Regions from separate parts of the Streptomyces sp. NPDC051104 genome, predicted to be linked through region 4. Evidence: riboswitches for the same ligand, from Rfam matches in the RefSeq annotation. Region 4 holds a riboswitch; each other region holds the start of a gene.

What was found. A riboswitch is a leader RNA that binds a small molecule or an ion and turns the genes downstream of it on or off. The one in region 4 is predicted to bind thiamine pyrophosphate.
Region 1: another riboswitch for thiamine pyrophosphate. It lies ahead of AB0N14_RS14705 (cytosine permease); the one in region 4 lies ahead of thiC (phosphomethylpyrimidine synthase ThiC).
Region 2: another riboswitch for thiamine pyrophosphate. It lies ahead of thiO (glycine oxidase ThiO); the one in region 4 lies ahead of thiC (phosphomethylpyrimidine synthase ThiC).
Region 3: another riboswitch for thiamine pyrophosphate. It lies ahead of AB0N14_RS24475 (thiamine ABC transporter substrate-binding protein); the one in region 4 lies ahead of thiC (phosphomethylpyrimidine synthase ThiC).

The regions. Positions count from the first base shown of each region.
Region 1 covers NZ_JBFBBS010000008.1:90,453-98,062, forward strand. Annotated here, with positions in the region: gene AB0N14_RS14675 (thiolase family protein) at 1-1,102, opposite strand, end outside; gene AB0N14_RS14680 (WhiB family transcriptional regulator) at 1,271-1,528, shown strand; gene AB0N14_RS14685 (DNA starvation/stationary phase protection protein) at 1,525-2,007, shown strand; gene AB0N14_RS14690 (DUF3140 domain-containing protein) at 2,051-2,389, shown strand; gene AB0N14_RS14695 (endonuclease) at 2,397-3,053, shown strand; partial or broken gene AB0N14_RS14700 (jacalin-like lectin) at 3,225-3,407, shown strand; TPP riboswitch at 3,499-3,593, shown strand; gene AB0N14_RS14705 (cytosine permease) at 3,585-5,003, shown strand; gene thiD (bifunctional hydroxymethylpyrimidine kinase/phosphomethylpyrimidine kinase) at 5,000-5,797, shown strand; gene AB0N14_RS14715 (arsenic transporter) at 5,911-7,167, shown strand; gene gndA (NADP-dependent phosphogluconate dehydrogenase) at 7,324-7,610, shown strand, end outside.
Region 2 covers NZ_JBFBBS010000027.1:89,239-96,848, reverse strand. Annotated here, with positions in the region: gene metF (methylenetetrahydrofolate reductase [NAD(P)H]) at 1-373, opposite strand, end outside; gene thiE (thiamine phosphate synthase) at 492-1,142, opposite strand; gene AB0N14_RS28740 (Rv2175c family DNA-binding protein) at 1,359-1,724, opposite strand; gene AB0N14_RS28735 (FAD-dependent oxidoreductase) at 1,805-3,031, opposite strand; TPP riboswitch at 3,155-3,267, shown strand; gene thiO (glycine oxidase ThiO) at 3,265-4,464, shown strand; gene thiS (sulfur carrier protein ThiS) at 4,461-4,661, shown strand; gene AB0N14_RS28720 (thiazole synthase) at 4,664-5,458, shown strand; gene pknB (Stk1 family PASTA domain-containing Ser/Thr kinase) at 5,556-7,469, shown strand; gene AB0N14_RS28710 (deoxyribonuclease IV) at 7,523-7,610, shown strand, end outside.
Region 3 covers NZ_JBFBBS010000019.1:75,872-83,481, forward strand. Annotated here, with positions in the region: gene AB0N14_RS24470 (iron ABC transporter permease) at 1-1,495, opposite strand, end outside; gene AB0N14_RS24475 (thiamine ABC transporter substrate-binding protein) at 1,471-2,559, opposite strand; TPP riboswitch at 2,639-2,744, opposite strand; gene rlmN (23S rRNA (adenine(2503)-C(2))-methyltransferase RlmN) at 2,777-3,883, opposite strand; gene AB0N14_RS24485 (YceI family protein) at 3,983-4,660, opposite strand; gene AB0N14_RS24490 (phosphatidate cytidylyltransferase) at 4,825-5,952, opposite strand; gene frr (ribosome recycling factor) at 5,952-6,509, opposite strand; gene pyrH (UMP kinase) at 6,678-7,436, opposite strand.
Region 4 covers NZ_JBFBBS010000005.1:127,001-134,610, reverse strand. Annotated here, with positions in the region: gene AB0N14_RS10395 (SsgA family sporulation/cell division regulator) at 99-536, shown strand; gene AB0N14_RS10390 (YibE/F family protein) at 633-2,078, opposite strand; TPP riboswitch at 2,150-2,306, shown strand; gene thiC (phosphomethylpyrimidine synthase ThiC) at 2,299-4,101, shown strand; gene AB0N14_RS10380 (hypothetical protein) at 4,338-5,204, opposite strand; gene AB0N14_RS10375 (metallophosphoesterase) at 5,398-6,492, opposite strand; gene AB0N14_RS10370 (LacI family DNA-binding transcriptional regulator) at 6,737-7,610, opposite strand, start outside.

The DNA.
Region 1 (7,610 bases), on a different contig from region 4:
TGCGGTGCAGGAGGGTGGTCAGGATGCGGGCGCCCGAGCAGCCGAGCGGGTGGCCGAGGGCAATGGCGCCGCCGGTCGGGTTGACCAGCTCCGGGTCGAGGCCGAGCCGGTCGGCGCAGGCGAGGGCCTGGGCGGCGAACGCCTCGTTGAGCTCGGCCTCCTGGATGTCGCCGATCGTCCAGCCCACCCGTGCCAGGGCCTTCTCGGTGGCGGGGACGGGGCCTATGCCCATGACGTCCGGGTGCACGCCGGCCGAGGCCCCGGCCACGTACCGGCCGAGGGAGTCGAGGCCCAGTTCGTCGAGGACCTCCTCGCTGACGAGGAGGAGACCGGCGGCGCCGTCGTTCATGGGCGAGGCGTTGCCCGCGGTGACGGTGCCGCCCTCGCGGAACACCGGCTTGAGGCGGGCGAGTTTCTCGTACGACGTGTCCTCGCGGACGCCTTCGTCGGCGGTGACGACAACGCCGTCGGGTCGGGTCACTGGCAGGAGTTCGGCGTCGAAGAGCCCGTTCTTGCGGGCCTCGGCCGCCCGCCGGTGGCTGCGCAGCGCGAAGTCGTCCTGGCGTTCGCGCGGGACGCCGTACCGCTCGGCGACCTCCTCGGCGGTCTCCCCCATGGTGAGCAGGCCGTACAGGTCCTTCATCGCCGGGTTGACCAGCCGCCAGCCGAGGCGGGTGTCGGCCGTCTCGATGCGCTGCGGCAGGGCCTCGTCGGGGCGGGGCAGCACGAAGGGGGCCCGGCTCATGGACTCCGAGCCGCCCGCGAGCACGATGTCGGCCTCACCCGCGGCGATGGCGCGGGCGGCCGTCGTCACCGCCTCCAGGCCGGAGGCGCACAGCCGGTTGACCGTAGCCCCCGGGACGGACTCGGGCAGGCCGGCGAGGAGGGCGGCCATGCGGGCGACGTTGCGGTTGTCCTCGCCGGCCTGGTTGGCGGCGCCCCAGTAGACGTCGTCGATGCGGGCCGGGTCGAGCGCGGGCACGTCCGCGACCAGGCCGCGGATCACGGTGGCCGCGAGGTCGTCGGGCCGCACGGTGGACAGTGCGCCGCGCAGCCTGCCGATGGGGGTGCGGCGGGCTGCCGCGAAGTGGACGGTACGCACGACGGAACTCCTGACCGGCCTCGGCGATGGAGCGGGGCTAGTTAATTAGCACCGCTAGTTTTGAACTATAGACCGCCGGGCGGTCGCCGGGAAGCTCGCCGGTGGTGCGGGGGAAGGGGGGCGCTCCCGCCGGGTTTCACCTGATCGGTCCTGGGGACCCGGGCGCGCATGGAGTGGTTGCGGCAAGCGGCGTGCGTGGGTGAGGACCCCGAGTTGTTCTTCCCCGTCGGGACGGCGGGGCCCGCCGTCGAGGAGACCGCCGCCGCCAAGCGCGTCTGCCGCCGCTGCCCCGTCATGGGCGAGTGCCTGGACTGGGCGTTGGGCAACGGGCAGACGGCGGGCGTGTGGGGCGGCACCGGCGAGCAGGAGCGTGCCGAACTGCTCCGTGCCACGAAAGACCGACCGATAAGGAGAAGCGCGCGATGACCGTGGTGCACAGCACGCTGCCCGAGCCCGCACGCCGGGTCACCGGGGAGGCCCTGCAGGAGACCCTGGTGGATCTGCTCGGGCTGTCCCTGATCGGGAAGCAGGCCCACTGGAACATCGTCGGCCCCAGGTTCCGTTCGATCCACCTCCAGCTCGACGAGGTGGTCGACACCGCACGCTCGTACGCCGACACGGTCGCCGAACGTGCGTCCGCGCTCGGTGTGCCGCCGGACGGCCGCCCGGAGACCATCGCGTCCGCCTACGGCCTGCCCGGCACGAAGGAGGGCTGGCTGCGGGACACCGACGTCGTGGGCCTGATGGTGGAGTCGCTGGAAGCGGCGATCGGGCGGCTGCGCAAGCGGATCGACGCCACCGCTGAGGCCGATCCCGTCACCCAGGACCTGCTGATCGGGATCACCGCGGAGCTGGAGAAGCAGCGCTGGATGTTCGAGGCCGAGAACTGGCCGCGCGAGGAGTGAGACCGAGCGGAACCCGACCGTCGAGGGTGGAGAGGAGTAAGCCATGACCGACGCCCTGGAGATGGACGCGCTGTGGGAGGACTTCCACCGGGTGGTGAACATGACCTCCCAGGAACTGGCGGCCTGGCTGCGGGTCCGGGACGCCGAGGAGGAGAGCGAGCCACTGCCGGAGGAGGCGGGCACGCCCACCGGGCGACACGTCCTGTCGATCCTGCAGAAGCGGCGCACCGACCTCACCGACGACGACGTCCAGGTCATGCGCAAGGTGGTGGACACGGTCACCTCCGAGGTGGACGTGGAGAACGAGCCGGAGGCCGAGGACGAGCACCTGCGCCACCGGCTCATGACGCTGGGGCACGACCCGCTCAAGGCGTCACGGTGAGGCCGCCATGGGACGGGACGACAGAGCCGCCGGGGTGATCGGGGAACTCGTCGGCGAGCACGGGCAGACCTACGCGGAGGAGGCGGGGATCCGGCTCAAGGACGCCCCGCAGCCGCTGTACCGGCTGCTGTTGATGGCCCTGCTGCTCAGCGCCCGCATCCGCTCCCCGATCGCCCTGGCCACGGTGCGGGCGCTTCAGGAGGCGGGCCTGAAGGACCCGCGCCACATGGCTGAGGCGGACTGGCAGGAGCGGGTCGACGCGCTGGGGCGGGGCGGCTACCGGCGCTACGACGAGCGGACGGCGACCCAATTGGGCGACAGCGCCGAGTTGCTGACGGAGCGTTGGGGCGGAGACCTGCGGCGGCTGCGGAAGGCGGCCGACGGCGACGTCTCTGCCCTGCGCCGGCTGTTGCAGGAGATACCGGGGATCGGACCGGCCGGCGCGGACATCTTCCTGCGCGAGGTGCAGCGCGTGTGGCCCGAGGTGGCTCCCTACCTGGACGCGAAGGCACTGTCGGGTGCGGAGCGACTGGGGCTGCCGAAGGACCCGGAGCAGTTGCTGAAGCTGGCGAAGGAAACCGAACCGGCGGTGCTGGCAGCGGCGTTGGTGCGCGCCGCACTCGACAAGAAGCTGGCGGAAGAGGTACGGGAGCACGCGGCGTGAGGGCGGGCTCGGGGTGGGTGCCCTGTGGGCGCAGAACGAGTTGTCCCGGCAGCGCCCGCCGCGAGCCCTCCCGTGCCCGACGCCGGCCCCTCGGCGTCGCCGACACCGCGGCGACCGGCAGGTGAAAGCTTCACCGGGAGCGGAGAAAGCGCATTCCCTCAAGGACTCGCCGACGGCCGCACGAGGATCTTCTCCGCGAAGTTCACGACCAACCTCGGCCGCAGCCTGGCGGGCGGTACCACGACGTCCGACTGCGTGACCCGTACGGCGCCCTCCGGCTGGCAGATCGCGGGATTCCACGGGCGCTCCGGTGACGAGGTCGACAAGATCGGCTTCATCTACACCCGGCGCTGACGCGCCACCAAGACCTCTCGAGGGCCGCTGACCGACCCGGCAGCGGCCCTCACGTATGGCTGATTCCCGTCCTCGGGTTAGTCTTGCCGCCGTACCGGACACGGGGTGCCCCATCTGCGGGCTGAGATCACACCCGTCGAACCTGAACCAGTTCGTACTGGCGGAGGGATGTCTTCCATGCCATCGGCGCATGTCTCGGGCGGGCTGCCCACAGGCGGCCGGAACACCGTCTTCGACGGGCGGATGCCCACCGCTCCCGGCGACCTCAGGGTCGAGGGCCACGGCATCGAGCCGGTCCCCGAGACGAATCGTTACGGCGGGGCGGGCCGGCTGTTCACCGTGTGGTTCGCCCCCAATCTGACCATGACCGGCGTGTTCACCGGGACCATCGGCATCGCGCTCGGCCTGGACTTCACCACCGCGCTCACCGCCATCGTCCTCGGCACGGTGCTGGGCGCGGTGCCCACCGCCTATCTGAGCACCTGGGGCAGCCGCACCGGAGCCGGCCAGCTGCCGCTCGCCCGGCTGGCGTTCGGGCGCGCGGTGGTGCTGCCCGGGGTGCTGCAGTGGCTGTCCTCGATCGCCTGGGACGCGCTGATCGGGCTGTTCGGCGGCGATGCGCTGGCGCGGCTCGCCGGCTGGCCGTTCTGGCTGGGCGTCCTGGTGGTGATGCTCGCCCAAGGAGCTCTGGGGGTCCTCGGCTACGAGGCGATCCACCGGCTGCAGCTCGTCATGACCTTCGTGCTGGCAGCCGCCTTCGCACTGATCGCCCTGCGCATGGCGGGCAGCGTGCACCCCGCCTGGACGGGCACCGCGCACGGCGCGGACCGGGTGGGCGCCTTCGTGCTGACTAGCACCATCGCGCTCAGCCTGTCGCTGTCCTGGGCGCCGTACGCCAGCGACTTCAGCCGCTATCTGCCGCGCGGCACCTCACGGTCCCGGATGTTCTGGTGCACGCTGCTCGGTCTCGTGGTGTCCTTCGTGGCCGTGCAGGTCCTCGGACTGTGGGGCGCCTCGGTGCTGACGGACCAGACGGCCGCGGGCGTGGACCATGTGCTGGGCGGGGGCGCGGCCGGTGCCTTCGGGCTGCTGGCCGTGGCGCTCGCGGCGCTCGCCAGCAACGCGATGAACGACTACAGCGGCTCCCTGGCGTTGCAGACCGTCGGGGTGCGCCTGCCGCGTCCGCTGGCCGCCGCCCTCGCCGTGGTGCTCGGCTTCCCGCTGGTGCTGTGGATGCACGCGGCGAACACCACCGCCCGCTTCCAGAACGTGCTGCTGTTCGTGAGCTACTGGATCCCCGGGTTCGTGGCGATCGTGGTCGTCGACTGGCTCGCCCGGCGCGGCACCGCGGTCGACCTCGCCGCCGGGACCGCCCGGCCGCGCTCCGTGTGGCCGCCGCTGCTGGCGTTCGTCGGCGCCTTCGCCGCGGCGGTGCCGTTCATGGACACTGGACTGTACGTGGGCCCGGCCGCCCACGCGCTGCACGGCGCCGACGTCTCCTACTACGTGGCGTTCCTGGTCGCGCTCGCGCTCTACGCCCCGCTGCGCGTCCGGGAGGAGAGCCGCGTGCGCGTCCGAGAGGAGGGCCGCGCATGACCGCGCCGCCCCGTGTCCTGACCATCGCCGGCTCCGACTCCGGCGGCGGCGCCGGGATCCAGGCCGACCTGAAGACCATGCTGGCGCTCGGCGCCCACGGTATGAGCGTGATCACCGCGGTCACGGCGCAGAACTCCGTGGGGGTGCAGGGGGCGTGGGAGCTGCCCGTGGAGGCGGTGCGCGCCCAGTACCGCAGCGTCGTCGACGACATCGGAGTACAGGCGGTCAAGACGGGCATGCTCGCCTCACCCGCGCTGGTCCAGACGGTGGCCGACCTGCTCGGGGACATGCCGGCACCGGTCGTCGTGGACCCGGTGAGCGTCTCCAAGCACGGCGACCGGCTGCTCGCCGACGACGCCCTGGAGGCCGTACGGACCAGGCTGCTGCCGCTCGCCACGGTGACCACGCCGAACCTGGACGAGGTCGCGGAGCTGACCGGCATCACGGTGACCGACGAGGCGGGCATGCGCCGCGCAGCCGACCGCCTGCTGTCGTACGGGCCCCGGTGGGTGCTCGTGAAGGGCGGCCATCTGCCCGGCGAGGCCACCGACCTGCTCACGGACGGCCGGCAGGAGCACTGGCTGCGCGCCGCACGCCACGACAACCGCCACACCCACGGCACGGGCTGCACCCTCGCCTCGGCCGTCGCGGTCGGTCTCGCGCAGGGCCTCACGGTGCCGGAGGCGGTGCGGCAGGCCAAGGAGTACGTCACGGAGGCGATCGCGGCGGGCTTCGCGCTCGGCGCCGGCATCGGACCGGTGGACCACGGCTGGAGGCTGCGTGCGCGCACGTGACGGTGGCCGGGGAAAGGAGCCCGCCCTCAAGGGGGTGCCTCGGGTCAAGGCGTCACAGGCGGATCTGGTGTGATGGACGGGCACCGCCGATCCTTTCGCGGAAGGACCGAACCCTGAACACCCCGCTCGCCGAGGCCCTCTCCGTCGTGCTCCTCGTCGCCGTCCTGGCCGGCGCGGTGGTGCGTCCCTTCAAGCTGCCGGAGGCGGTCTGGGCGGTTCCGGCCGCCGGGATCGTCATCCTGACCGGCGCCATCTCCCTGGACCACGCGCAGGCCGAGGCCGAGCGCCTGGGCCCGGTGGTCGGCTTCCTGGCGGCCGTGCTGGTGCTGGCCCACTTCTGTGACGTAGAGGGGCTGTTCCAGGCCTGCGGCGCCTGGATGGCGCGCTGGGCGGCGGGCCGTCCCGGGCGGTTGCTGACCGCCGTGTTCGCCCTCGCCTCGCTGATCACCGCGGTGCTCAGCCTGGACGCCACCGTCGTGCTGCTCACGCCCGTCGTGTTCGCCACCGCGGCCCGCATGGGCGCCCGCCCGAAGCCGCACCTGTACGCCTGTACCCATCTGTCGAACACCGCCTCGCTGCTACTGCCGGTCTCCAATCTCACCAACCTGCTCGCGTTCGGTGCGGCCGGGCTGAGCTTCACCCGTTTCGCCGCGCTGATGGTGCTGCCGTGGCTGGTGGCGGTGGCCGTCGAGTATGTCGTCTTCCGGCGTTTCTTCCGCCACGACCTGGACGCGGGAGCCACCGACGAGGACCACGGCGAGCCGCCGAGGCTGCCGCTGTTCGCGCTGGTGACGGTCGCCTGCACGCTGGCGGGGTTCGTGGTGGCCTCCGCGTTCGGTGTCGACCCGGCGTGGTCGGCGGCGGCCGGGGCGCTGGTGCTGGCCGTGCGCGGACTCCTCCGGCGCCGGGCCACCCCGCTGACGGTGGTGCGCGCGGCGGCGCCGTCCTTCCTGGCGTTCGTGCTGGCGCTCGGCGTCGTGGTGCGCGCGGTCGTCGACAACGGTCTCGCCGGCGCTCTCGGGCATGTCATCCCCGGCGGCACCGGTCTGCCCGCGTTGCTCGGCGTCGCGGCCCTGGCGGCCGTGCTGGCCAACCTGATCAACAATCTGCCGGCGGTCCTGGTGCTGCTGCCGCTGGCCGCCCCGTCCGGTCCCGGAGCGGTGCTCGCCGTCCTGCTCGGCGTGAACATCGGCCCCAACCTCACCTACGCCGGTTCGCTGGCCACACTGCTGTGGCGCCGGATCGTCCACCAGCACGACCACGGCGTCGACCTCAAGGAGTTCACACGCCTCGGCGCGATCGCCGTGCCGACCGCGCTTGCGGGCGCGGTGGTGGCGCTGTGGGCGTCCCTCCACGTCGTCGGGACGTGAGCCGGCTCCGGGTTCCGGGCGTTCCGGCTACCGGGCGGTGAGCAACTCCCGCCCCGCCGTCCGTACATCGGTACGGCGGTACGAGCCGTACCGAGCGACATCCGCCGCGCCCGCCCCACACGCGGGGGCGGCGGATCCGGACCCAAGGAGCACAGCATGCAGGCGACCGCGCAGATCGGCGTCACCGGGCTCGCGGTGATGGGCCGCAACCTGGCCCGGAACTTCGCGCGCAACGGGTACACCGTCGCCGTGCACAACCGCACCCCGGCCAGGACGAAGGCGCTGATCGAGGACTTCGGGCACGAGGGCGCGTTCGTGGCCGCCGAGACGGCCGAGGAGTTCGTGGCGGCGGTGGAGCGACCCCGCCGCCTGATGATCATGGTGCAGGCGGGGGCGGCGACCGATGCCGTGATCGAGGAGTTCGCCCCGCTCCTGGAGCCCGG
Region 2 (7,610 bases), on a different contig from region 4:
CAGGCGGGTCGCCGCGCACCGCGAGGATGTTGCGGATCCCGGCGTCGGCGTACTGGCCGATGATGTTGCGCAGCTCGGCGACGGAGTGGTTGACCGCGGTGAGGTGGGCGACCGGGGTGAGCGTCGTGTCGGCGACGATCTGCTCGGTCTCCTTGACCGTGCCCGCACGGGTCGAACCGCCGGCGCCGTAGGTGACGGACACGAAGTCGGGGGCGACCGCCTCGACCCTTCGGAGCGCGCTCCACAGATTCCGCTGGCCCTTGGGGGTCTTCGGCGCCGAGAACTCGAACGAGTACGTCGTCTTGCCGGTGGCGAGGATGTCGCGCACGGTCCGTGCGCGATCAGTCCTCGTGGATGCGGTTCCGAGGGCCATAGTCGCAGGTTAGCCAGGGCGCGGCGGTCCCCCAACCGGACGCCCGGAATTTGCCCGAAATGTCGACTTGTTGTCCACCCATCGGACAACGCGGGGCAGGATCGGCCTCCAGGCGCTCCTACGCGGCGCGCAGCCGCTTGGCGAACTCGGCCGCCGCCGCGCCGGGGTCGTCAGCCTCCGTGATCGCGCGGACGACCACCACGCGGCGGGCGCCGGCATCGAGGACCTGGTCCAGGTTGCCGAGGTCGATGCCGCCGATGGCGAACCAGGGGCGGTCGGTGCCGAGCGCGGCGGTGTGGCGGACCAGGCCGAGGCCGGGGGCGGGGCGGCCGGGCTTGGTGGGGGTGGGCCAGCAGGGGCCGGTGCAGAAGTAGTCCACACCCTCCTGGACGGCGGCGGCCTCGGCCTCCGCCTCGGAGTGGGTGGAGCGGCCTATCAGGATGTCGTCGCCGAGGATGGCGCGGGCCGCGGGGACGGGGAGGTCGCCCTGCCCGAGGTGCAGGACGTCGGGGCGGGCGGCGTGGGCCACGTCCGCGCGGTCGTTCACCGCGAGGAGCTTGCCGTGGCGGGCACACGCCTCGGCGAAGACCTGGAGGTGCTCCAGCTCCTCGGCGGCCTCCATGCCCTTCTCGCGCAGCTGCACGATGTCGACGCCGCCGGCGAGGACCGCGTCGAGGAACTCGGCGAGGTCGCCCTGGCGCTTGCGTGCGTCCGTGCACAGATAGACGCGGGCGTCGGCGAGCCGGGTGGTGCGGGCGGTGTCGGGCACGGTGGTGTTCCCCCGTTTGTCGGTGGCGTACGGGCCGCGGCGGGGCGCGGTCGGCCGGGGCCGGGGCGTGTCCCTTGGCCCGCGGCCCGTACGCGGACGGTTGTTCTTGTGTGCCGGCCTGATCAGACCGGAACCGGTCCGATCGGGTCCGGTCCGATCGGGTCCAGCTCGATCGGGTCCAGGTCGATCGGGTCCGGTCCGATCAGACCGGATCGATCAGACGGCGAGCGCCTGCGCGCGGCGCTTCACCTCCGTGCCGCGATTCTCGCTGAGAGCCTGCGCGGGGGTGCCGGGCAGGGTCGGGTCGGGGGTGAAGAGCCACTCGATCATCTCTTCGACCGTGAAGCCGTCGTCCCGCAACAGGGTCAAGGTGCCGGACAGGCCCTTGACCACCTTGTCCCCGTCGATGAAGGCGGCGGGGACGTGCAGCGCCTTGTTCTCGCCTCGGCGGACGGCGATGAGCTGGCCCTCCTTGACCAGCTGCCGCACGCGTGTCACCTCCACGCCGAGGGCATCGGCGATGTCGGGCAGGGTGAGCCAGGCGGGGACGAGAGCATCGATCTTTGCGTCAATCTCGGTCACGGGATCAAGCGTGCCATCCCGGACTGACAGTCGGAAGCGGAGCGCCTCCGGCGGGGTTAGGCGGAGGGGGTGGTTGCGCCCTACGCCGTCGCCTCCTTCAGTGGGCGGGACGGGTCCGACAGCAGTGCGGTGTTCATGGGGGTGCCCGATTCGATCAGGCGGCGGCCCTGCGCAAGGTCCCGGGGGCGGCCCACGGCCAGCAGGGCCACCAGGCGGCCCTCGCGCAGCCAGCAGACCGTCCAGGCCGCGCCCTCGGGGTCGCCGCGCCACACCGTCGTGTCGGCGGACGCGTGGTGGCCCACGTACTGGACGAACCGGCCGAACTGCTCCGACCAGAAGTACGGCACCGGGTCGTACGCCACCGGTGTCTGACCGATGATGTTCGCGGCCACGGTGCGCGGACCCTGGAGGGCGTTGTCCCAGTGGTGGACGAGCAGGCGCTCCTCGTAGCGGCCCGACGGGAAGGACGCGCAGTCACCGACCGCGTACACGTCCGGCACCGAGGTGCGCAGATGATCGTCGGCCGGCACCTCGCCGTGCACGCCCAGCTCGATCCCGGACCCGGCCAGCCAGGCCGTGGCGGGCCGGGCCCCGATGCCCACCACCACCGCCCCGGCCGGCACCCGAGAGCCGTCGTCCAGCACCACCGCGCCCGGCTCGATGCGCTCCACGCACGCGTGCGTGCGCAGCTCGGCCCCGCTGTCCGCGTACCAGGACGTCATCGGCGCCGCCACCTCCGCCGGCAGTGCGCCGGCGAGCGGCCGGTCCGCGGCCTCCACCACGGTCACCGCGCAGCCCGCCTCGCGCGCGGCGGTGGCGAACTCGGCACCGATCCAGCCCGCGCCGACGACCACGACGTCGTGCTGCTGGGCGAGCACCGGCCGCAGCCGCTCGGCATCGTCCAGCGTGCGCAGCAGATGCACCCCGGGGACGCCCTCCGCGCCGGGCAGCTGGATCGGTTCCGCCCCGGTCGCGATGACCAGGACGTCGTACGGGACAGGGCCCCGCTCGGTGTCCAGCTCGTGGTCCTCGGGACGCAGGCCGGTCGCCTCGCGGCCCAGCTCGAGCTCGATGTCCAGCGCCTCGAAGTCGACGTCGAAGGCGGAGCCCTCGGCCTTGCCGAGCAGCACGGCCTTGGACAGCGGCGGCCTGTCGTACGGCTGGTGCGGCTCCGCGCCGATCAGCGTCACGCCGCCGGTGAAGCCCTGCTCCCGCAGGGCGACCGCGGTCTGCACCCCGGCCATGCCCGCGCCCACGACGACGACGCGCCGTGCCGTACCGCCCCGTGCCTGCGTCTGCTCGCTCACCTGATCACCATAGACAATTGACGATTTGTCAGTCAGGGGGCGTGCTGAGTGACGTCCTGCACAGCCCTTGCCGGGCGGAGGCCGCCTTACAAGGGCGACGCTCTGCGGGCTAGTGTTGCCACCGTAAGCACTCGCGGGAGCCCGGCGCACCGGGCTGAGAGGGAGGCTGGGACGGCCTCCGACCGTACGAACCTGATCCGGGTCATGCCGGCGAAGGGAGGGGCTGGACGCCCATGTCGCGTACACCGGACGAACCGTCGACATCGCGCGATGCGTCGACCGTGTCGGACGTCCTCGTCATCGGGGGCGGGATCATCGGCCTGGTGACCGCCTGGCGGGCGGCGCAGCGCGGGTTCGCCACGGCCGTGGTGGATCCGGATCCGGGCGGCGGAGCCGCGCAGGTGGCCGCCGGGATGCTGGCCGCCGTCACCGAGCTGCACTACGGCGAGCAGACGCTGCTCGCCCTGAACCTCGCCTCCGCGCGCCGCTACCCGGACTTCGCCGCCGAGCTGGCCGAGGTTACCGGCCGGGACCTGGGCTACCGCCGCTGCGGCACGCTCGCCGTCGCGCTCGACGCCGACGACCGCGCCGAGCTGCGCGAACTGCACGCCCTGCAGCAGCGCTCGGGGCTGGAGTCGGAGTGGCTGAGCGGGCGGGAGTGCCGCCGTCTGGAGCCGATGCTCGCGCCGGGCGTGCGCGGGGGGCTCAGGGTCGACGGCGACCACCAGATCGACCCGCGCCGCCTCGCCGCCGCCCTGGTGACGGCCTGCGAACGCGCCGGGGTGGTCTTCCACCGGGTGTGGGCCGAGCGGCTCACGGTGGTGCGGGAGCGGGCCTGCGGGGTGCGGACCGCCGACGGCACCGAGCTCGCCGCCGGGCAGGTCGTCCTCGCCGCGGGCAGCCTCAGCGGGCGGCTCGCGGGCGTCCCGGACGACGTCCTGCCGCCCGTACGTCCCGTGAAGGGGCAGGTGCTGCGGCTGACCGTGCCCGAGCGGTACGCGCCGTTCCTGAGCCGTACGGTGCGCGCCGTCGTCCGCGGTGGCGCGATCTACCTCGTGCCGCGCGAGAACGGCGAGCTGGTGGTCGGCGCGACCAGCGAGGAGCTGGGCTGGGACACCACGGTCACCGCGGGCGGGGTGTACGAGCTGCTGCGGGACGCGCACGAGCTGGTGCCCGGGATCACCGAGCTGCCGCTCACCGAGACGCGGGCGGGTCTGCGCCCGGGCTCCCCGGACAACGCGCCGCTGCTCGGCCCCACCGAGCTGGACGGCCTGCTGCTGGCCACCGGCCACTACCGCAACGGTGTCCTGCTCACCCCGGTCACCGGCGACGTCATGGCGCACGTGCTGACCACCGGTGAGCTTCCCGAGGAGGCCCGCCCCTTCACCCCCCGGCGCTTCACCGCCGCCGCACTCACGGAGCAGCCGGCATGAACATCTCGGTCAACGGGGAGACCCGCGAGGTCACCCCCGGTGTCGCGCTCGACGCGGTGGTGCGGAGCCTGACCGCCGCCCCCTCGGGCGTGGCCGCCGCCGTCAACGAAACCGTCGTCCCGCGCGGGCAGTGGGCGTCGACGTCCCTCAGCGAGGGAGACCGCGTCGAGGTCCTCACCGCCGTCCAAGGAGGCTGACCATGGCTGACGATCCCTTCGTCCTCGGTGGGACCACCTACTCGTCCCGGCTGATCATGGGAACGGGTGGCGCGCCCAGCCTGGACGTGCTGGAGCGGGCGCTGGTGGCGTCCGGCACGGAGCTGACGACGGTCGCGATGCGGCGCGTCGACGCCTCGGTGCACGGTTCGGTCCTGTCCGTGCTCGACAAGCTGGGCATCCGGGTGCTGCCGAACACCGCCGGCTGCTTCACCGCGGGCGAGGCCGTGCTCACCGCCCGCCTGGCGCGCGAGGCCCTCGGCACGGATCTGGTCAAGCTGGAGGTCATCGCCGACGAGCGGACCCTGCTGCCGGACCCGATCGAGTTGCTGGAGGCGGCCGAGACGCTGGTGGACGACGGCTTCACCGTGCTGCCGTACACGAACGACGACCCCGTGCTCGCCCGCAAGCTGGAGGACGTCGGCTGCGCCGCGATCATGCCGCTCGGCTCCCCGATCGGGTCCGGGCTCGGCATCCGCAACCCGCACAACTTCCAGCTGATCGTGGAGCACGCGCGCGTGCCGGTCATCCTGGACGCGGGCGCGGGCACGGCGTCGGACGTGGCGCTGGCGATGGAGCTGGGGTGCGCGGGTGTGATGCTCGCCTCGGCGGTGACCCGGGCGCAGGAGCCGGTCCTGATGGCGGAGGCCATGCGGCACGCGGTGGAGGCCGGCCGGCTCGCCCGCCGGGCGGGCCGTATCCCGCGCCGGCACTTCGCGGAGGCGTCGTCGCCGATGGAGGGCATGGCCCGGCTGGACCCGGAACTGCCGGCCTTCTGAGCCGGACCGGAGGTCGCGTCACAGGTCGGCTGCAGTCGGGCCCCGGTGTCCCCGCAGCGGACGGTGAGTGACAGTGCGCCCTCGTAGACTCACCAGCGTGGATACGACCCTTCAGGACCCTCTCGTCGGGCAGGTGCTCGACGGCCGCTATCGCGTCGAGGCGCGGATCGCAGTCGGCGGGATGGCCACGGTCTACCGGGCCCTGGACACCCGCCTGGACCGTGTGCTCGCTCTGAAGGTGATGCACCCGACGCTGGCGGCCGACGGCTCGTTCGTCGAGCGCTTCATACGGGAGGCCAAGTCGGTCGCCCGTCTCGACCATCCGAACGTCGTGCAGGTTTTCGATCAGGGTGCCGACGGATCGTACGTCTACCTCGCCATGGAGTACGTCGCCGGCTGCACCCTGCGCGACGTGTTGCGCGAGCGCGGGGCGCTGCAGCCGCGCGCGGCCCTGGACATCGTGGAGCCGGTGCTGGCCGCCCTGGGGGCCGCGCACCGCGCCGGGTTCGTGCACCGGGATATGAAGCCGGAGAACGTCCTCATAGGTGACGACGGCCGGGTCAAGGTGGCCGATTTCGGCCTCGTCCGGTCCGTCGACACCGTCACCAGCACCACGGGCGCCGTCCTCGGCACCGTCTCCTACCTCGCCCCGGAGCAGATCGAGCAGGGCGTGGCCGACCCGCGGGTCGACGTGTACGCGTGCGGGGTCGTCCTCCACGAGATGCTGACCGGCGCCAAGCCGCACCACGGCGACTCCCCCGCCCAGGTGCTCTACCAGCACCTGAACGAGGACGTGCCGCCGCCGTCGGCTGCCGTGCCGGGGCTGTCCGTCGAACTCGACGACCTTGTCGCGTCGGCGACCGCGCGCAACCCCGAGCTGCGCCCGGCGGACGCGGTGGCGCTGCTGGGTCAGGTGCTTCAAGCCCGTGGCGCGCTGACCGACGAGCAGCTGGACGCCGTGCCGCCGGGGGCCATCGCCGCGGAGCACGACAATGCCGAGGACCGCACGAGCGTGATCCCGCACCTGCTGCCGGCCCGCCCTGTGGGCGGGGACCGGGAGGCCGTCCTCAACCGGACGAGCCGGCTTCAGGCCCCGCCGCCCGAGCCGCCTCGGCGCTCGCCGCGGCCCCGCCGCGGGCTGCTCGCGCTGATCCTCGCCGTGCTGGTGGTGTTCGGTGTCGGGACGGGGGTCTGGTACATCAACTCGGGCCAGTTCACCGAGGTCCCGCCGCTCCTGGCGAAGACGGAGGCCGACGCCCGGGCCCGGCTGAAGGAGGCCGGTCTCGAGGTCAAGCAGGTCAAGCACGCCTACAGCGACACGGTGAGGCGCGGCACGGTGATCAGCACCGATCCGGCGGTGGGTGCGCGGATCCGCTCCCACGACGCGGTGACGCTGACGCTCTCGGACGGTCCCGAGACGGTGCAGGTGCCCGATCTGAAGGGCTACCCGCTGGACCAGGCGCAGGCCCGGCTGAAGAAGGACGGCCTGGTGCCGGGCATGGTCACACAGGCGTTCAGCGCGGACGTGCCCAAGGGGTCCGTGATCGGCACGGACCCGGAGGCGGGGACCGAGCGGCACGGCGGCTCGGCGATCGCGCTCGTCGTCAGCAAGGGCAGCCCGGTGGACGTGCCCGACGTCAGGGGCGACTCCATCGACGACGCCACCTCAGAGCTGCAGGACGCGGGCCTGCAGGTGAAGATCGCCGACACGCAGGTCACCTCGGAGTACGACGCCGGGAAGGTCGCCCAGCAGTCGCCGGACGCGGGCAAGCAGGCCGGCCAGGGCGACACCGTCACGCTGACGCTCTCCAAGGGTCCCGAGATGGTCCAGGTGCCGGACGTGACCGGGCAGAACGTCGACGACGCCAAGAAGACGCTCGAGGCCGCGGGTTTCCAGGTCGAGGAGGACCGGGGCCTGCTGGGCCTGTTCGGCGACACGGTGAAGAGCCAGTCGGTCAAGGGCGGGGACAAGGCGCCGAAGGGGTCGACGATCACGATCAAGATCCGCTAGCCGGCCGGTGGCCGAAGACCGGGCACCCTGGGCGACGTGACACCCTTGGGGGGGTGAGCACTGAGCAGTCCCGTGGCGCCCCCGGCACCTTCGGCCCCTCCCGCAACCCGATCGGCAGCCACGTCCCGGTGGCCGGTGGGC
Region 3 (7,610 bases), on a different contig from region 4:
CGATGAACACGGTCGCCCCGAACTCGCCCAGCGACACGGCGAACGCGAACCCGGCGGCGATCAGCAGCGCCCGCCGCACGATCGGCAGATCGACCTCGCGCCACACCCGCCACGGCGACGCCCCGAGCACGGCGGCCGCCTCCCGCAGCCGTTCGTCCACGGCCCGCAGCACCGGCAGCATGGTGCGGACGACGAAGGGGGCGCCCACCAGGGCCTGCGCGAGCGGCACCAGGATCCAGGAGCCGCGCAGGTCCAGCGGCGGTTTGTCGAGCGCGATGAGGAAGCCGAAGCCGACGGTCACCGCGGACACGCCGAGCGGCAGCATCAGCAGCGCGTCGAAGCCCCGTACGAGCCGGCCGGCGTCCCTGCGGGCGAGGGCCGCGGCGGCGAGCGAGCCGATCAGTACCGCGATGAGGGTGGCCACGACGGCGTACTGGAGGGAGTTCACCATGGCGTCGACGGGCGGGACGAGGAAGGTGCTGTCGTCGGTGCGGGTCAGCGCCTTGTAGTAGGCGAACCCGGGCGCGTCGAGGGAGCGCTGGACGAGGACGGCGAGCGGCAGGACGAGCAGGAGGGCGACGGTCGCGAGGACCGCGCCGAGCAGCGCCCACTGTGCGGCCCCGCGCGGCCTGCGCGCCGTGCGCGACGGGTCGACCAGTTTCAGCGCGCTCTCCCGGCGGCGCACCGTCCAGGCGTGCACCCCGAGGATCGCGCCCACCGCGACGAACTGGACGATCGTCAGCACTGCGGCGGTGGACAGGTCGAAGATCTCCGAGGTCTGCCGGTAGATCTCCACCTCGAGGGTGGAGAAGGTGGGGCCGCCGAGGATCTGCACCACGCCGAAGGAGGTGAAGGTGAACAGGAACACCATCAGCGCGGCGGCGGCCACCGCCGGTGCGAGCGCGGGCAGCGTCACCATCCGCCAGGCCGTGAGCCGACAGGCGCCGAGCACGCGCGCGGCCTCCTCCTGGCGGGGGTCGAGTTGCGCCCAAAGGCCGCCGACCGTGCGGACGACGACGGCGTAGTTGAAGAAGACGTGGGCGAGCAGGATGGCCCACACGGTGGTGTCGAGCCGTATGCCCCACAGGTCGTCGAAGAGTCCACCGCGACCCACCAGCGCCAGGAAGGCGGTGCCGACGACGACCGTGGGCAGCACGAACGGGACGGTGACGACGGCGCGCAGCACCTGCCTGCCCGGGAAGTCGTAACGCGCGAAGACATACGCGCCGGGCAGCGCGATCAGCAGGGTAAGAGCGGTGGAGGCGAGCGCCTGCCAGGTGGTGAACCACAGCACGTGCCGCATGTCCGGCTCGGCGAGCACGTCCACGACCCGCCCGAGCCGCCAGGCCCCGTCCGCCTTCACACCGCGCGCGACGATCGCCGCGACGGGGTAGGCGAAGAAGACCGCGAAGAACGCGACGGGCAGGGCCATCAGCCCGAGCCGCGCCGCGTTCCCCCGCCTGTGGGGGGTCACTTCAGTACGAGCGACGTCCACGACTTGACCCACTGGTCACGGTTGGCGGCGATCTTCGTGGGGGCCATGGTCTCGGGGTCCTTGGCCGCGGGCCCGTACTCGGTGAACTCCGTGGGCACCTTCGCTCCCTCGACCACCGGGTAGACGAACATGTTGAGCGGCATGTCCTCCTGGAACCTCCTGCTGATCAGGAAGTCGAGGAACGCCTTGCCGCCCTTGGTGTTGTGCGCGTTGCTCAGCAGACCGGCGAACTCGATCTGGCGGAAGCAGGTGCCGGTGGCGACACCGGTCGGCGCGGTCTTGGGCCGGGGGTCGGCGTAGACGACCTCGGCGGGCGGCGAGGAGGCGTAGGAGACGACGAGCGGCCGGTCCCCCTTGGCCTTCTTCCCGCCGGCGGAGCCGGAGAACTCCTCGTTGTAGGCCTGCTCCCAGCCGTCTACCACCTTCACGCCGTTGGCCTTGAGCTTCTTCCAGTAGTCCGGCCAGCCGCCGTCGCCGTACTTCGCGGCGGTGCCGAGCAGGAAGCCGAGGCCGGGTGAGGACGTGGAGGCGTTCTCGGTGACGAGGAGGTTCTTGTACTCGGGCTTGACGAGGTCGTCGAAGGACGCCGGCGGGGTCAGCTTGTGGTCGGCGAAGTACTTCTTGTCGTAGTTGACACAGATGTCGCCGTAGTCGATGGGCGTGACCCGGTGCTTGTCCGCGTCCAGCTGGTACTGGGTGCCGACCTGGTCGAGGCCCTTGGCCTCGTACGGCTGGAACAGGCCGTTGTCCAGCGCCCTGGACAGCAGTGTGTTGTCGACGCCGAAGAAGACGTCGCCCTGCGGGTTGTCCTTGGTGAGGATCGCCTTGTTGACGGCCTGGCCCGCGTCGCCGTCCTTGAGGACCTTGACGGTGTAGCCGGACTCCTTCTCGAACGCCGCGATGACGCTCTTGGAGGCGGCCCACGAGTCATGGCTGACGAGGGTCACGGTCTTGGAGTCGCCGCCGCCGTTCCCACTTCCAAAACCGGACGATCCGCACGCGGACAGCGTGACCATGCCCAGCCCGACGGCCACGGCCGCCCACTGCTTACCGGTGATGCTCAACTGGATTCCTCCTGGGGGTGACCAGGAAGAGACGCGGCCCCGCCCCGGACCTCGGAGGGTCCCGGGCAGGGCACAACAGCTCGAGTGAAGACCGAACTCCCTACCCAGAATGACCTGGGCGAGGTTCAGAGGGTCTGCGGTCGCTACCGCACTCTCAGCGCTGTGGCGCTCCCCTGTCGGAATATGAAGATGTACGTACTGACTGACGGCCCTCAGACTACCGCTCGGTGGCGGCGAGCTGACCGCACGCCCCGTCGATCTCCTGACCACGGGTGTCCCGGATCGTCACCGGCACACTGTGGGCGGCGATCGCCTCGACGAACGCCTTCTCGTCCTCGGGGCGGGAGGCGGTCCACTTGGAGCCGGGCGTCGGGTTCAGCGGGATCAGGTTGACGTGCACGGGCTTGCCCTTGAGCAGCCGGCCCAGCAGATCGCCGCGCCACGCCTGGTCGTTGATGTCCCGGATGAGGGCGTACTCGATGGACAGCCGGCGTCCGGACTTCTCGACGTAGTCGAACCCGGCGTCGAGGACCTCGCGCACCTTCCACCGCGTGTTGACGGGAACGAGGGTGTCGCGCAGCTCGTCGTCCGGGGCGTGCAGGGAGATGGCGAGACGGCACTTGAAGCCCTCGTCGGCGAACCGGTGGATGGCCGGCACCAGTCCGACGGTGGAGACGGTGATGCCGCGCTGCGAGAGGCCGAGCCCGTCCGGCGCGGGGTCGGTGAGGGCGCGGACGGCGCCGACGACCCGCTTGTAGTTCGCGAGGGGCTCGCCCATGCCCATGAAGACGATGTTGGACAGCCGCGCCGGGCCGCCGGGGATCTCGCCGTCGCGCAGCGCCCGCATGCCGTCCACGATCTGGTGCACGATCTCGGCGGTCGACAGGTTGCGGTCCAGGCCCGCCTGGCCGGTGGCGCAGAACGGGCAGTTCATGCCACAACCCGCCTGCGAGCTGATGCACATGGTGACCCGGTCCGGATAGCGCATGAGCACGGACTCGACGAGCGTGCCGTCGAACAGCCGCCACAGCGTCTTACGGGTGGTGCCCTGGTCCGTCGCCAGATGCCGGACGACCGTCATCAGCTCCGGGAGCAGCGCCTCCTGGAGCTTGCCACGGGAGGGCGCGGGGATGTCGGTCCACTGCTCCGGGTCGTGCGCGAACCGCGCGAAGTAGTGCTGCGAGAGCTGCTTGGCGCGGAACGGCTTCTCACCGATCGCGGCGACCGCCTCCTTGCGCTCGGCGGGCGAGAGATCGGCGAGATGCCGCGGCGGCGTCTTGGCTCCGCGCGGCGCGACGAAAGTGAGTTCTCCGGGCTTGGGCATGGTCCTCCCAGTGTCTCAGATCCACTGGTGTGGCCCGCGACCGAAGATTCGCGAGGCCGCGAAGGCCGGTTCGGTCTCCTGCGCGGCTCGCGTGCTCCGTCAGGCGGTGGCGGTGGCGCGGATGGCCGCGATGTCGAACTGGAGGCGGACCTTCTCGCTCACCATGGCGCCGCCCTCGGCCAGCCTGGCGTTGTAGGTCAGGCCCCAGTCGGAACGGTTGATCGTGGTGGTGCCGTCGAAGCCGACGCGCTCGTAACCGAACGGGTCCGTCACATGGCCGATGTAGGTGAGTTCCAGGTCGACGGGACGGGTGGTGTCCTTGATGGTGAGGTCACCGGTCATGCGGTAGACGTCCTTGTCCGCGAGGTGCACAGCGGTACTGGTGAAGATCATCCGCGGGTAGGTCGCGGAGTCCAGGAAGTCGCGGCCGACCAGGTGCGCGTCGCGTTGCTCGACACCGGTGTCGACGCTGGCGGTGAACAGCGCGATGTCGGCACGGGAGCGGGCCGGGTCGCGGCCGTCGAAGTAGAGGCGGCTGTCGTACTGCGTGAAGGCGCCGCGCACCGTCGTCACCATGGCGTGTCGCACGGAGAACCCGATCCTGCTGTGCGCGGGGTCGATCATCCACTCGCCGGTGAGGGCCTGCAGGGCGGGATCAGGCAGAACGCCGACACCGGGATGCGCCGGGGCGGCGGGGCTCAGCGGGGCACCGGGGGCCACGGGTGCGGCGGGAACCGCCGCGCGTCGGAGTGGAGAGCTGCGGCCGAAAAGGTTCATGACGCATGTAGTTATGTCAGGGAGACCGGCGCCCGCAAGGCCTGTCAGGAAACCCGACCCTTCATCGGCAGACCTTCACAGGTGGGCGCATCTGCTGGGTGTCGACGCGACAGAGGGGTCCACCGCCCTGTGGACGACGAGCCCCTCTGCCCGGACAGCGCAGGTCAGGCCGACCCCACGAAGATCACCATCAGCAGCCACACCACCGGCGCCGTCGGCAGCAAGGAGTCGAGGCGGTCCATGATGCCCCCGTGGCCCGGCAGCAGTGTGCCCATGTCCTTGATGCCCAGGTCTCGTTTGATCATGGACTCGCCGAGGTCGCCGAGGGTGGCGCTGGCCGCGACCGCGAGCCCCAGCAGCAGACCCTGCCACCAGGCACCGCCGTCGATCAGGAACTGCATGCACAGGGCGCCCGCGCCCATCGCGAAGGTGACCGCACCTATGAGACCCTCGCGGGTCTTGCCGGGACTGATGCGCGGGGCCAGCTTGTGCCGGCCGAAGCGCCAGCCGATCGCATACGCGCCCGTGTCGCTCACGACCGTCAGGAGCAGGAAGGTCAGCACGCGCTGCGGGCCGTCGTCGGCCGTGAGCATCATGGCGACGAACGTGGCCAGGAACGGCACGTAGAAGGCCGCGAAGACGCCTGCCGTGACGTCCCGGAGGTAGCCGTCCGGCGGTTCCGTCATGCGCCACACCAGGGCCGCGAGCGCGGTCAGCGCCATCGCCACCCACGCTCCCTCGGCGCCCCGCACATACCCGGCGACGACCATCGCCGCGCCGCCGACCGCGAGCGGCACCAGTGGCGCCTTGATGCTCTTGCGTTCCTCCAGCCGCTTCGTCAGCTCCCACAGGCCCACCACGACGGCGACCGCTATGACACCGACGAACACGGCCTTGACGATGAACAACGACGCGACGATCACGACGCCGAGCCCGACGCCGACCCCTATGGCCGCGCCCAGGTCACGGCCCGCACTCTTCTTCTGCGGTGCGGGTGCCGGCTGTGGGGCGTCGGGCATGGGCTCCGTATTCTGCGGCGCCGCCCACGGGGACGGCACCTGCGGCGTCTCGTCGCGGAACAAGGGGCCGCGTCGACGGGCGGCGACCCCCCGGTCGTCATCCTGGTCTCCGCCGGGCGCGGGTACCTCGGGCACGATGGGCATGGGGCGAGTCTGCTGGGCGTCATGCGCATCGTACGCGGGACCCGGCGGGCCGACGCCCTGGCCAGGCCCCTGCTCGGTGGGCCCCCAGTACCCGGCCTGTGGCGGCGCCCCCCAGGAAGAGTCGTTCATCAGACCTCGAGGAGCTCCGCTTCCTTGTGCTTGAGCAGCTCGTCCACCTGCGCGACGTACTTCGCGGTGGTGTCGTCGAGCTCCTTCTCCGCACGGCGGCCCTCGTCCTCGCCGACCTCGCCGTCCTTGACGAGCTTGTCGATGGCGTCCTTCGCCTTGCGGCGCACGGAGCGGATCGAGACCTTGGCGTCCTCGCCCTTGCCCTTGGCGACCTTGATGTACTCACGACGCCGCTCCTCGGTGAGCTCGGGGAACACCACACGGATGATGTTGCCGTCATTGCTCGGGTTGACGCCCAGGTCGGAGTCGCGGATCGCCTGCTCGATGTTGCGCAGCGCGCTCTTGTCGAACGGCGTCACCACGGCCATACGCGGTTCCGGCACCGAGAACGAGGCCAGCTGGTTGATCGGCGTCGGTGCGCCGTAGTAGTCGGCCACGATCTTGTTGAACATCGCCGGGTGCGCACGACCGGTGCGGATCGCGGCGAAGTCCTCCTTGGCGACCACGACGGCCTTCTCCATCTTCTCCTCGGCCTCGAGGAGGGTCTCTTCGATCACCACTTGCTCCTGCGTGTCTTGAGTAGGCCCGGCAACGGTCCTCATCGGTCTGCGGCCGGCTGCGTCGCGTCTTCTTCCTGCACGGTTCCCGACCGGCAGGACATTGTCCATCCCCCGGTCAGGGTCCCTCGCCCGGACGGGGTTAACCCCCGACGGGTCTGCCTCCGGTCACTCCCGGCCGCCTTGGTCACCCACGAGTGTGCCGATCTTCTCACCCTTGACGGCCCGGGCGATATTGCCCTCCGCCAGCAGCTCGAAGACGAGGATGGGCAGCTTGTTGTCCCGGCACAGCGTGATCGCGGTCATGTCGGCGACCTTCAGGTCGCGTGTGATGACCTCGCCGTAGCTGAGCGAGTCGAACTTGACGGCCTCGGGGTTGGTCTTCGGGTCGGAGTCGTAGACCCCGTCCACACCGTTCTTACCCATCAGCAGCGCCTCGGCGTCGATCTCGAGGGCTCGCTGGGCGGCGGTCGTGTCGGTGGAGAAGTACGGCATGCCCATACCGGCGCCGAAGATGACCACGCGGCCCTTCTCCAGGTGGCGCACGGCGCGCAGCGGGATGTACGGCTCGGCGACCTGGCCCATGGTGATGGCGGTCTGCACGCGCGAGTCGATGCCCTCCTTCTCCAGGAAGTCCTGGAGGGCGAGGCAGTTCATGACCGTGCCCAGCATGCCCATGTAGTCGGAGCGGGCCCGGTCCATGCCGCGCTGCTGGAGTTCCGCGCCGCGGAAGAAGTTGCCGCCGCCGATGACGACGGCGATCTGGGATCCGTCGCGCACCACGGCCGCGATCTCCCGGGCGATGGCGTGCACCACGTCCGGGTCGACGCCCAGTCCGGTGCCGCCGGAGAACGCCTCTCCGGACAGCTTCAGCAGGAACCGGCCGCGAACTTTGCCGTCGTCGCTCTTCTCGGCCTTGGTGCTCATGGAGATCTCCTCGTGGTGCACATACGAAGAAGGCCATTGCCGGTGGGGCGTGTTTCGCATCCCATGCGCGGCAATGGCCTCCTCGTCAGATCTGCTGTCGTCCGCCACACGCGTGTGCGGGTCGGCCTACGCGAGCGCGCAGACGACTGCTTTCGACCCTACCGGGGTCGCGCG
Region 4 (7,610 bases):
AACTCACTCCTTGTGATCTGCCATGTACGTTCAGCAAACTTCCAGCAGGTGTCAGGGGATGCTTCCTGGCCAGTCCACGGCTACTGACGGGGTAGACGATGCGCGAGTCGGTACAGGCAGAGGTGATGATGAGCTTTCTCGTCTCGGAGGAGCTCTCGTTCCGCATTCCGGTGGAGCTGTGTTACGAGACCTGTGATCCCTATGCCGTGCGGCTGACCTTCCACTTGCCCGGGGACGCGCCCGTGACCTGGGCGTTCGGTCGCGAGCTGCTGGTCGACGGAGTGGGCCGGCCGTGCGGCGACGGAGATGTGCACATCGCGCCCGCCGAGCCGGATACCTTCGGCGATGTGCTGATCCGGCTCCAGGTGGGTGCGGACCGGGCGTTGTTCCGGTCCGGGGCGGTGCCGCTGGTCGCGTTCCTGGACCGTACGGACAAGCTGGTGCCGCTCGGCCAGGAGGGCTCCCTCGCCGACTTCGACGCACATCTCGACGAGGCGCTGGACCGGATCCTCGCCGAGGAGCAGAGCGCGGGCTGAGGACGCTTTCGGTGCTGTAACGGTTCCTCGCGGAGCCGTGCGGGGTGCGGTGGGTGCCGTAACGCTTCTGCGGTGTCTCCCCGCGGCTTGGGTGCCTCAGTGCCTGCGGCGCCGCCCGCGCCCACCGCGGGCCGGTACGGCGGCCGGAGCGGCGGACCGGTCGGAGCGGTCGGCGGAGACCACCAGGGCGGCCAGTGCCGTGGTCACCGGCACCGAGGCGACCAGGCCGATCGAACCGACGAGCGTGCGCACGATCTCCTCCGCGACCAGCTCGCTGTCGGCAACGGTGACCACGCTGCTCTGCGCAATCGAGAACAGCAGCAACAGCGGCAGAGCGGCACCCGCGTACGCCAGGACGAGCGTGTTGACGACCGACGCGATGTGGTCGCGGCCGATACGGATGCCCGCACGGTACAGACCACGCCAGCCCATCGACGGGTTCGCTTCGTGGAGCTCCCAGACCGCCGACGTCTGCGTCACCGTCACATCGTCGAGGACGCCGAGCGAGCCGATGATGACGCCTGCCAGCAGCAGGCCGCTCATGTCGATACCCGGGTACAGGCCGTGGATCAGGCCGGTGTTGTCGTCGGTGTTGCCGGTCAGCGCGGCCCAGCCGATGAACAGGGAGCCCAGCACACCGATCAGGGACAGGGAGACGAGCGTGCCGAGCACCGCCACCGAGGTGCGTGCCGAGAGCCCGTGGCACATGTAGAGGGCGATCAGCATGATGGCGCTGGACCCGACCACGGCCACGAGCAGCGGGTTCGAGCCCTGCAGGATCGCCGGCAGGATGAACAGGCTCAGCACCAGGAAGCTGACGGCCAGGGCGATGAGCGCCATCACACCGCGCATCCGGCCGACGACCACCACGGCGATGGCGAAGATGCCGGCCAGCAGCGCCATGGGGACCTTGCGGTTCACATCCGCCACCGAGTACTGCAGGTCCCTGGGGGCGGACGGTTCGTACGCGACCACGACCTTCTCGCCCTGATGCAACTGCCGTGACTGGTCCGGCTGGACGATCTCCGTGAACGTCCGGCCCTGGTCCATGCCCGTGTCGACGCGCACCGTCGCCTTCTTGCACGTGCCGGCCGACTGCTGCTGGGCCGAGGAGCCCTCGGCCGTGGAGGTGTCGCCGGTCGGGGTGTCACCCGAGGCGTTCACGGACTTGCAGTCCACCTCCACCACCCTGGTGACCGTGGCCTGCTGGGTCTGCCGGTCGAATCCCACGCCGGTGCGCTTGTGTGACGGCACTCCGCCGGGCCACAGCACGACGAGGCCGACCACCACGGCTGCCGTGAAGGGGATGAGGATCGCGGCGATGACTCTGCGCAGGTGCCGCGACACGGGGGCCGCCGGGCCATGGCTGTGGCTGTGCGAGTGACCGTGCCCGCTCGGTCCATGCCCGTGCCCGCCGCGTGCTCCCTGCCCGTGCTCGCCGCTCGGTCCATGGCCATGTGCGTCGCCCGGACTGTGGCCGTGGCCGTGGCCATGAGGTGGGTCGGGCGGCGGGTACGGGGGCGGATGCTGTGTCGTGGTCACCGAGGCATCATCGCAAGAAGGCGTGAGGCCCACTGTTCAGCTCGCGCAAAGAGACGCTAGCGTAGGAGGACCTTTGCACACGCGGGAGCTCGGAGCACCGGGCTGAGAGGGCGCTGACCTCCGCAGACGCGATGTTTCACGTGGAACATCGGCGGGCGGAAACCGCTGCGTCGACCGCTGAACCTGTTACCGGGTAATGCCGGCGTAGGGAGTAGGTCTCATGACCAACAAGGACGTACGCACGCCTTCCTCCGTTCAGGGCGAACAGTCCCAGGAGGGCGGACAGTCCATCGGCTGGCACAAGGCGTACATCGAGGGCTCACGCCCCGACCTGCGGGTGCCGGTCCGTCGGGTGCACCTCACCAACGGGCAGTCGGTCACGCTGTACGACACCTCTGGCCCGTACACCGATCCACTCGTCCAGACCGACGTCCGCAGGGGCCTGACCCCATTGCGGGAGAACTGGATCACCGCCCGTGGCGACACCGAGGAGTACGCGGGCCGTCCCGTCCGCCCCGAGGACGACGGCATCAAGCACACCTCGCCGCGGGGCGGACTGCGCAACCTCGACGCGGTGTTCCCGGGGCGGCCGCGTCAGCCGCGCCGCAGCCGTGACGGCAAGGCGGTCACGCAACTGGCGTACGCACGGCGGGGGGAGATCACGCCCGAGATGGAGTTCGTCGCCCTCCGGGAGAACGTGTCCCCGGAGGTGGTGCGCGAGGAGATCGCGGCAGGCCGTGCGGTCCTCCCGGCCAACGTCAACCACCCCGAGAGCGAGCCGATGATCATCGGCAAGCGGTTCCTGGTGAAGGTCAACGCCAACATCGGCAACTCCGCCGTGACCTCCTCCATCGAGGAGGAGGTCGAGAAGATGACCTGGGCGACCCGCTGGGGCGCCGACACGGTCATGGACCTGTCCACCGGCCGCAACATCCACACCACGCGCGAGTGGGTGCTGCGCAACTCCCCCGTGCCGATCGGCACGGTGCCGCTCTATCAGGCCCTCGAGAAGGTCGACGGGAAGGCCGAGGAACTGACCTGGGAGATCTACAAGGACACGGTCATCGAGCAGGCCGAGCAGGGCGTGGACTACATGACGGTGCACGCGGGGGTGCGTCTGCCGTACGTACCGCTGACCGCGAAGCGCAAGACCGGCATCGTCTCGCGTGGCGGCTCGATCATGGCGGCGTGGTGCCTCGCCCACCACAAGGAGTCGTTCCTGTATGAGCATTTCGAAGAATTGTGCGAAATCCTCGCGGCCTATGACGTCACGTACTCGCTGGGCGACGGCCTCAGGCCCGGCTCCATCGCGGACGCCAACGACGAGGCACAGTTCGCGGAACTGCGCACGCTCGGGGAACTCGGTCGCATCGCCAGGCGTTTCAACGTACAGACCATGATCGAGGGCCCGGGACACGTCCCGATGCACAAGATCAAGGAGAACATCGACCTTCAGCAGGAGATCTGCGATGAAGCTCCGTTCTATACGCTCGGGCCGCTGACGACGGACATCGCGCCGGCGTACGACCACATCACCTCCGGCATCGGCGCCGCGATGATCGCCTGGTGGGGCACGGCCATGCTCTGCTACGTCACCCCCAAGGAGCACTTGGGCCTGCCCAACCGCGACGACGTCAAGACCGGTGTGATCACCTACAAGATCGCCGCCCATGCGGCCGACCTCGCCAAGGGTCATCCGGGTGCGCAGGCGTGGGACGACGCGCTGTCCGACGCGCGCTTCGAGTTCCGCTGGGAGGACCAGTTCAACCTGGCCCTCGACCCGGACACGGCCCGCGACTTCCACGACGAGACGCTCCCGGCGGAGCCGGCCAAGACCGCCCACTTCTGCTCGATGTGCGGTCCGAAGTTCTGCTCGATGAAGATCAGCCAGACCATCACAGAGCGGTTCGGCGGTGATATGGCCGAGGGCGCGACGGCCGAGGAGATCGCTGAGGGGATGCTCCAGAAGTCGAAGGAGTTCGCGGAGGCGGGGAACCGGGTGTACCTGCCGATCGCGGACTGACACGGGGCCGAGCGGGGCGCTGACCCGGGACGCCACAGAGGCTGTTCCGGGCAGCGTTTTGTCCTCGCCCTCGCCGGGGCCGACGCCGTTCAGGGCGCGGAACGGCCCGCGCCGAGTGAGAAGTGCGGGCCCGGCTTGGGTGGAGCAGTCCGGGCCCACTCTTCGGGTGACGGTCCGATGGGGGGCGGTCCGGCTGGGGACTCGTGTGGACCTGGCCGGTCGTCGGACGGGGCTCGTCACTCCGGCTTGTGCTCCGGCCCCCCGAAGTCCGGGCTGGTGAAGTCGGGGCTGGTGAAGCTGGGGCGCGGGCCGGCGGCCGGGCCGCTGTCGGGGCTGCTGAACCCCGGACGGTCGTAGCCGAGGTGCGGGATGCGGCCGCCGGCCGCCTCCGGCGCCTTCCGGGTCATCGCGGCCGTCCCCGGGTCGCTGAGCGCCTCACGGAGGAACGGCAGGATGCCGCGCTCCAGCAGCGCCTCGTGCCAGGCGGCCCTGGCCCGGGACACCTCCGTCGTCAACGTGCCCGACGCGTCCGCCTCTTGTGCCGAGGAACTGTTGCGCAGCGCGGTGAGCAGCAGGCCGATCGCGGCGACCAGGATCGACGCCGCGGTCACCGCGCCGAAGACCCACCCGGTGGTCAGGAGCGTCCGGGCGAACGCCTGATCGGGATTGACCATCTTGAGGATGTACCCCACGAGCAGGAAGATCGCGGCGGCGGCACCCGCGAGGAAGGGGGCGAGGACCGCGATGACGGCACCGGTCCCGGCGCTCGCGGCGGCCTCTCCCACGGTGGCCGCGAGCCCGAGGGCGTCCAGGTCCGCCTCCGGGGAACCGGGGGCGCTGTCCTGGACGATCGGGGTGGACGGCGCCGGCCGGCGCAGTTCCTCGCGGACCATGACGTAGTGCTGGTACTCGGTGGCCGCCGCCGCGGTGATGAGGGCGGTGGCGTTCAGCGCCATGGTGCGCAACTGTTCGGGGTTCAGCCGCTGACCCACAGCGGCCAGATCCGGGCGGTGTGGTGCGGAGCGCAGCGCCTCATCGAGGATCCGCTCGTAGTCCTGGCGGTCCTCGCTCAGCAGGTGCTGCGGAACGCTGTTCATGTGCATCCCCCGATGCTCCGTAGGGCTTGGGACTCGGCATGCTGACGAGCCGTCGGGCAGAAACGGAGGGGAGCCTGCTACGGATAAGCCGATGGTAGAGCGGCGACGGCGCGCGGTGACAGGGGGTTTCCAGAAAATGGCCCCGGCCTGCGCTACTCTGCGCGGCCCTCCGTCGGGGGGATGTTTGTCCGGGGAACGGTCAGATATCCACGGGCAGTTGCTGGACCAGCAGCTTTCCGGCCATGGTCACGCCGCCGTCCATCGCGATCGCCAGTCCGTCCGCGTAGATGTGCGGCCCCTCGACCACCGGACCCGTGCCGTCCTCGGCCTCCTCCGAGCCGACTTCTCCGAGGAGGTAGGGAATGGGGCTGTGGCCGTGGACGATGCGCCTGCCGCCGTAGGTGTCCAGCAGGGACCGTACGGCGTCGGCGCCGCCCTCGTCGCGGAAGGAGAAGCGCTTGGTGAACTTGCGGAAGAGGTCCCACACCTCGTCCGCGTCGTTGCGGGTGAGCGTCTCGCGGATGGTGTCGTTGACCGCCTCGATGGAGTCGCCGTAGTCGAGGTAGGCGGTGGTGTCCGAGTGGACCAGCAGGTGCCCGTCGACCTCCTCGACGGCGTCGAGGCGGGCCATCCACTGCAGGTGGTGGTCCTGCAGGCGGTCCATGTCGGTCTTCTGGCCGCCGTTGAGCAGCCAGGCCGCCTGGAAGGTGGCGGTGCCCGCGCCGGAGTTGACCGGCGTGTCGCCGAACCGCTTGGCGCCGAGCAGCAGCAGCTCGTGGTTGCCCATGAGCGCCTTGCAGTAGCCGCCGGCCGCGGCCGCCTCCGCGGACAGCCGCATCACCAGGTCGATGACGCCGATTCCGTCGGGCCCGCGGTCGGTGAAGTCGCCGAGGAACCACAGCCGCGCCGTGCCCGCGCACCAGCTCCCCTGGGCGTCGATGAGGCCCTTCTCCTGGAGCGCTGCCACGAGCTGCTCGAGATAGCCGTGCACGTCCCCGACGACGAACAGCGGACCGGGACCCTCCGCGGACTGCGGGGCGGGCGCGGACGTGGGAGCGACGTCCGCCTGGAGCGTGTCACCGCGGTTGACGACCGGGAGGTCCCGTTCGGTGGGCGTGTAGGCGTCGGAGTAGCCGTGGGGGTAGGTCTCCGGGGCGGCGGCGGGTCCGGTGACCTGGTCGTGGGGCGTGCTCTGCGCGTACGGACCGGCCTCGTGGACGTACGCGGGCACCCGGAAGTCGCGCAACGTCGCCGTCCGCTCCACCTCGGGTCCCTGACCGGCCCCCTGAGTCATCGACCCCTCCACCATCGCGCCGCATCTGCACCGCATCGGACTGCCTGGTCGCAGCGGCCCGCGGTGTCGTGGGCCCATCATAGGAATGCGGATCGCGCCATGTGATGACCCAGGGGTGGTGAATCGGGGAAGCCCTCCAGTTCACCGCGGCATTCGCCCTAAATGGGCGGGGGTTTCCCGCCGGTGTCCCGGTCGTCGGGCGCCCGCGGGCGACTGGTGCGTCACACGCGGGCCCCGTGCGGGCTTATCTCTGCCCGGGCGACCGGGGCGGGCTGACCGTGGTGCGGGGCGGGCGTCGCTCGGACGACGTACGCACGATCAGTTCGGTCGGTATCACCTGCTCGACCGGCTGCTCCGGCTGGACACCCTCGATGGCGTCGATGAGGAGCTGGACCACCGCGGTGCCGATCCGGCGCGGTTTGAGGGAGAGCGTGGTGACGGGAGGCTCGGTGTTGGCGTACACGGCGGACTCGCTGCAGCACACGAGCAGCAGGTCGTCGGGGACGCGCAGGCCGTAGCGGCGGGCTGCGGCGAGCAGGTCGGTGCCGTTCGGGTCGAAGAGCCCGTAGACCGCGTCGGGGCGGTCCGGGCGGGCCAGCAGCCGGTCGGCGGCGACGGCGCCCGCGCACGGGTCGTGCGCCGGGTAGGCCTCGTAGACCGGGTCCTGTCCGACGCGCTCGCACCAGTTGAGGTACGCGGTCGTGGACAGGTGCGTGTACGTGTCCGTCGTGGTGCCGGTCAGCAGCCCGATGCGGCGGGCGCCCGCCTCCGCCAGATGGTCGAGGATGCCGAGGACGGCGGCCTCGTGGTCGTTGTCGACCCAGGCGGTGACCGGGAGGGAGCCGGCCGGGCGGCCGTCGGAGACGACCGGTAACCCCTGTCGGACCAGCTCGGTGACCACGGGGTCCTGGTCGGAGGGGTCGATGACGACCGTGCCGTCCAGGGCGACGTTCGACCACACGTCGTGGCGCGAGGTGGCGGGCAGGATGACCAGGGCGTATCCCCGGGCGAGCGCGGCGGAGGTGGCGGCCCTGGCCATCTCCGCGAAGTACGCGAATTCGGTGAAGGTGAAAGGTTCATCCCCGTACGTCGTCACGGTCAGGCCGATGAGGCCCGAC